DNA from 2 places in the Phytobacter sp. V91 genome. Region 1 is predicted to be linked to the other one. Evidence: riboswitches for the same ligand, from Rfam matches in the RefSeq annotation. Region 1 holds a riboswitch; the other holds the start of a gene.
What was found. A riboswitch is a leader RNA that binds a small molecule or an ion and turns the genes downstream of it on or off. The one in region 1 is predicted to bind thiamine pyrophosphate.
Positions count from the first base shown of each region.

Region 2: another riboswitch for thiamine pyrophosphate. It lies ahead of thiC (phosphomethylpyrimidine synthase ThiC); the one in region 1 lies ahead of thiB (thiamine ABC transporter substrate binding subunit).

Region 1 is NZ_CBFFRJ010000026.1:28,037-31,162, forward strand. It holds gene thiP (thiamine/thiamine pyrophosphate ABC transporter permease ThiP) at 1-698, opposite strand, end outside; gene thiB (thiamine ABC transporter substrate binding subunit) at 674-1,657, opposite strand; TPP riboswitch at 1,692-1,791, opposite strand; gene sgrR (HTH-type transcriptional regulator SgrR) at 1,828-3,126, opposite strand, start outside.
Region 2 is NZ_CBFFRJ010000056.1:21,068-24,193, reverse strand. It holds gene nudC (NAD(+) diphosphatase) at 1-543, opposite strand, end outside; gene rsd (sigma D regulator) at 637-1,140, shown strand; TPP riboswitch at 1,193-1,310, shown strand; gene thiC (phosphomethylpyrimidine synthase ThiC) at 1,394-3,126, shown strand, end outside.

The sequences.
Region 1 (3,126 bases):
GCCTGGTAAATCGCCAGCTCAATGGTGGTGGCCTGCGGCCCGCCGCCCAGCGACAGTACGGTGGCAAAGCTGGCGAAACAGAGCATAAAAATCAGGGCCGCAATGGGTGGGATCTGTCGCCGCAGCCATGGCCATTCGACGTAACGGAAGAATGACCAGCCGCGCATGCCTAACTGGGCCGCCAGCTGGCGCTGCTCACCGGGGATCTGTTCCAGCGTCTGGAGCAGTAAGCGTGAGGCCATGGGAAGGTTAAAGAAGACGTGCGCCAGCAGAATGCCCTGTAACCCGTAGGGCGAGAAGGTCCACTCCAGACCTATCGCAGACGATGCCGAGGCCAGCCAGCCCTGGCGGCCATAGACACTGAGGATACCGAAAACGGCGACCAGCACCGGGAGGATCAGCGTCATGGCGCATAAGCGCAGTAGAGCGAGGCGCCCGGGGAAACGTCGACGGTACAAGGCGCGGGCGAGAAATATCGCCGGAACGACGGAGAGCAAAGCGGAAAGAAAAGCCTGCCAGAAAGAAAAACGCACCACATACCACAGATAGCTGTCCTGAGTCAGGGCCAGAAGATCGGTGGCAGGCGCATGTTTCTGGAGGGCAAAAAACGCGGCTAAGGCCACCGCCACCATGAGGGTGGCGGCGATCAAACCGGGAGCAAGCCAGCCGGCAATTAACGGCTGACGGCGCGTTGCCATGCACTGATCCAGTCGGCGCGTTGGGAGGAAACCTGCTGTGGGGTGTATTCCAGAGAGGTCTGCGGTTTTACCAGGCTGTTAAAGCCGTCCGGCAGCGTCACGCTGGTTACCGGATACATCCAGTTACCGGTCGGGATCGCATTCTGGAATGCAGGAGAAATCATAAAGTTGAGGAATTTTTCCGCCAGTTCAGGTTGTTTACTTGCTGCGGTGCGGGCTGCGACCTCAACCTGTAAATAGTGACCTTCGCTGAAGTTAGCCGCCGCATACTGCTCTTTTTTCTCTTCGATAATGTGGTACGCCGGAGAGGTGGTGTAGCTCAGCACCAGATCGCCTTCACCTTTGAGGAACAGACCGTAAGCCTCGCTCCACCCTTTGGTGACTGTGACGGTTTTGGCCGCCAGCTTTTTCCAGGCTTCCGGGGATTTGTCGCCATAGACTTTTTGCATCCACAGCAGCAGGCCGAGACCCGGCGTGCTGGTGCGGGGATCTTCATAAATCACCCGCCATTTCTGTTCGCTTTCGACCAGCTCTTTCAGGCTTTTCGGCGGGTTTTGCAGTTTGGTTTTGTCGTAGACAAAGGCGAACCAGCCGTAATCGAAGGGGACGAAGGTGTCGTTTTTCCAGCCGCCCGGAACGCTGAGAGCATCGACGGCCACACCGCTTTTAGCAAACAGGTTGGTCTGTGATGCGGCTTCAAGCAGGTTGTTATCCAGCCCCAGCACCACGTCAGCTTTGCTGTTTTTGCCTTCCATACGCAGACGATTGAGCAGGGATACGCCATCTTCCAGCGCCACGAATTTCAGCTCGCAATTGCAGTCAGCTTCGAAGGCTTTTTTTACCACCGGACCCGGACCCCAGTCGGCAGCAAAGGAGTCGTAGGTATAAACGGTGAGCGTCGGTTTGGCAAAAACAGGGGCTGCGACGAGCAGCATGACGGGCAGAACTTTTTTAAGCACTTTGCACCTCAAAAAATGTAGGTGGCAAAGGATTTTGAGCGAGAGCCTCAAATCCCTTCGCCGGCGTTATCCGGATCAGGTTCGACGGGTATTTTCTCAGCACACGCTTACGCGCAGCACCCCGTTGAGCACCGCAACATTGTAATGATTTTGTACGTTTTCACAAAGCGTTATGGATCCGGCGGGGCAAACCATGCGGATTTAAAGTCAAACCAGCCGAGCGTGTTCATCCGTAGCCCACGCATGCTTCGCTGGCCCTGGATTATCAGCCAGTGATGGATAAGCGGCATCATCGCTTTACTCGCCAGCAGTTGCTGGCACCAGGTCGCAAGATTCATTTCGCCAGCCCGCCAGCGAGCGGCATCGGCCTGCCAGTCGAGCGGTACGCAGTGCTGAATCAGCGGCACTTCATAGAGGTGCGCGAAGAGTGAAAAATCGAGCGGCAGCGTAAAGTTTGCGCTGTTAAGCCAGATATCACTGACCATTTCTCCGGCGTGCCACTGCGCGTACTCGACCTCCTGAATATCAAGGCGTACGCCATGGCTGGCGAGCAGCGCGCTCATAATACTGGCAATGGCCCGGTGTTCGTTATGGTCGCGGTAAAAAGTCAGGGTCAGCGACTCCAGCCCGGCGGGTTTTTCACCGTTGGCAGGGCGTGCATGATGCCAGCGTGGCAGCAGGCCGTAGGCAGGGAACCAGTAGCGTTGATAGTGAACGTCGGCGTGGTACAGCAGATTGCTCGGAGACAGCACCTGACTTATCCAGTCGCGTACAGCCTGGTTGGCGCCGCGCTTTGAGCGGGCATCGAAAAGCAGGTAATAGCAGCCTTCCTCAAGACGACTTTCAACCGCTTTTTCACTGTCGGTGGGGCCGTCAATCGTCAGGCCGCCATTAGGTTCATCGCCTATTTCGGGTAATACCCAGACGTTAACTTCATCAATCAGGGCGCGAAAACCAAAGTAGTCGTCAAAAGCGTGAATTTTAAGCTGGTTGTTATTGTTACGCGTTACTGCGTAGGGACCGGTGCCGACCGGATGGCTGGAGAAATGGGGCATCGTGCTCCATTCCTGCGGCAGGATCATTGCCGGAATATGGCCTACCAGCCAGGGCAGCCAGTTATCCGCTTGATTCAGATGGATATCCAGTGTCCAGGGCGTCGGAGAGAGCACCTGGGTGATATGTGAGTAGAGCGGCAGCTCGCTTACTCGCTGGAGAGAGGCGATAACATCGCTCATTTCCAGCTCGCGACCATGATGAAAATGAATGCCGGGGCGCAAATAAAAACGCCAGTGCAAGGGGGTAATTTGCTTCCAGTGGTGGGCAATATCCGCTTCCAGTTCCCCATTTGCCTCATTTATACGGGTCAGGGCGTTGAAGATTTGCCGGGCCATATGGGTTTCCGAGCGGCGCAGGGCGGTACCGGGCAGTAAATTGCGTAGCGGCCGGTAGTAGAGCACCCGCAGGATATG
Region 2 (3,126 bases), on a different contig from region 1:
GATGCTGCTTTCTTCCATCACTTCACGGGCCACGGCCTGCTCCAGGGTTTCCCCTACTTCGACAAAGCCCGCCAGCACGGTGTAGATACCGTTGCGGTGGCGAGTATGCTGGGCCAGCAGGATTTTATCTTCACGGCGAATAGCGACGATAATACAGGGGGCAATCTGGGGGTAATAACGCTCACGGCAGTGATCGCATAACATCGCCCATTCCGTTTTACTGGGATGCATGCTGTGCCCACAGTAGCCACAGAACTTATGCGATCGATAAAACTCCGCCAGTTGCACGCCACGACCGGCTAACTGGAACAGTCCAGGATCCTGCTCGATCACCTGACGAACCGACCCCATATCCTGGCGACGATTCTGACGGACCATCCACACCGGTTCGCCTTCCCATTCACCAATCTTTAGTGCGTTTTGCCCCACAAGATCAAAATTTCCTGCGTTACCCTGTGGTAATTCTCCCTCAGGTAACCATAATTTTTGTTCATGGCTTACGATCCACCAGCCACTATCTGATGATTCGATAATACGATGCATTTTGTTTGCACTACCTTAGCTTTGCTGGCATGTTATTAACATTATTATTACATTCGGGTGAGCTTCTTTAATCTTAATATTGCGGAGTCAATTATGCTAAACCAGCTCGAAACCCTTGCAGAACGGATTGGAGGCAGTAATAAACTGGTCGATAGCTGGCTGAATACACGCAAGCAACTACTGGTTAATTACTACAACCTGGTTGGCATAAAACCCGGTAAGGGATCGTACATGCAGCTTAATGAGAAAGCGCTGGACGAATTTTGCCATAACCTGGTCGAGTACCTTTCCGCCGGACATTTTAATATTTATGAACGGATTATCAGCGAAATGGAAGGGAGCAGCCCACTTTTAGCCGCCACGCAAATTTACCCTCTCCTTGAAGTTAACACCCTGGAAATCATGGAGTACTACGATTCCAGTCTGGAAAACGCTATTGATGATGACAACTGCCATGAGTTTCAGCAGGTGCTGTCTGATATCGGCGAAGCCCTGGCGGCCCGCTTCACCCTCGAAGATAAATTGATCGTGCTGGCATTCGATAACAATCTCAAGAGCAGCGCCAATGACGAAAACGGAATGGCGCACCCGGCTTGAGTTCTTGTGCATTAACGCGTAGTTTACATACAGCCCCCTGCATCTGAGGGGGTTTTTCTTGTCGGAGTGCCTATTTTTCCACAGCTGTGGAAAAGGCTGAGACCGTTAATTCGGGATCCGCGGAACCTGATCAGGCTAATACCTGCGAAGGGAACAAGAGTAAAATCATACAGCGTCACCTTTGCGGGTGCACCGCTGCCATTACTCCATCCGTCGTCTGACAAGCCACGTCCTTTATTTTCTGGAACGAGCTATGTCTACATCGAAACTGACCCGTCGTGAACAACGCGCCCAGGCGCAGCACTTTATCGAAACCCTGGAAGGCACTGCTTTCCCCAACTCAAAACGCATCTACATCACCGGTTCCCAGGCCGACATCCGCATTCCGATGCGCGAGATCCAGCTCAGTCCAACGCTGCTCGGCGGTACAAAAGACGCCCCCCAGTACGAAGAGAATGAAGCCATCCCGGTGTATGACACCTCTGGCCCCTATGGCGATCCGGATATTGCAATTAACGTTGAGCAAGGCCTGGCAAAACTTCGCCAGCCGTGGATTGATGCCCGAAACGATTGTGCAGCGCTGGCTGTCCGTAGCTCGGATTACACCAAAGCGCGTCTGGCGGATGATGGCCTCGACGACCTGCGTTTTACCGGCTTGTTGACGCCAAAACGGGCAAAAACGGGCTGCTGTGTGACGCAGCTTCACTATGCGCGCCGGGGCATAGTGACGCCGGAGATGGAGTTTATCGCCATCCGTGAAAATATGGGGCGCGAACGCATCCGTGGGGCGGTTTTACGCCAACAGCATCCCGGCCACGGCTTTGGGGCTAATCTGCCGGAAAATATCACCGCGGAATTTGTGCGTGACGAAGTGGCCGCTGGCCGGGCCATCATCCCCGCCAACATCAACCACCCGGAATCAGAACCGATGATTATCGGACGTAACTTCCTGGTAAAGGTAAATGCCAACATCGGCAACTCTGCCGTGACGTCTTCCATTGAAGAAGAGGTCGAGAAGCTGGTGTGGTCGACGCGTTGGGGGGCGGATACGGTGATGGATCTCTCCACCGGGCGTTATATCCACGAAACACGGGAATGGATCCTGCGTAACAGCCCGGTGCCAATCGGTACCGTACCGATTTACCAGGCGCTGGAAAAGGTGAATGGCATCGCCGAAAACCTGACCTGGGAGGCCTTCCGCGACACCTTGCTGGAGCAGGCGGAACAGGGCGTGGACTATTTCACCATCCATGCCGGTGTGCTGTTGCGCTACGTGCCGATGACCGCCAAACGTCTGACCGGCATCGTCTCCCGTGGTGGTTCGATCATGGCTAAATGGTGTCTCTCCCACCACCAGGAAAACTTCCTCTACATGCATTTCCGCGAAATCTGCGAGATCTGCGCCGCCTATGACGTTTCCCTCTCTCTTGGCGATGGTCTGCGTCCGGGCTCGATTCAGGATGCCAACGATGAAGCGCAATTTGCCGAGCTGCACACGCTGGGCGAGCTGACCAAAATCGCCTGGGAGTATGACGTCCAGGTGATGATTGAAGGCCCGGGTCATGTGCCGATGCAGATGATCCACCGTAATATGACTGAAGAGCTGGAGCACTGCCACGAAGCGCCTTTCTACACCTTAGGACCGCTGACCACCGATATCGCGCCGGGCTATGACCACTTCACTTCCGGTATTGGCGCGGCGATGATCGGCTGGTTTGGTTGCGCCATGTTGTGTTACGTCACCCCGAAAGAGCACCTTGGTCTGCCAAACAAAGAGGACGTCAAACAGGGGCTGATTACCTACAAGATTGCCGCCCATGCGGCCGACCTGGCAAAAGGCCACCCTGGCGCACAAATCCGCGATAACGCCATGTCAAAAGCCCGCTTCGAATTCCGCTGGGAAGACCAGTTCAATCTGGCGCTCGATCCTTTCACCGCCCGCGCTTACCACGACGAAACCCTGCCCCAGGAATCCGGCAAAGTGGC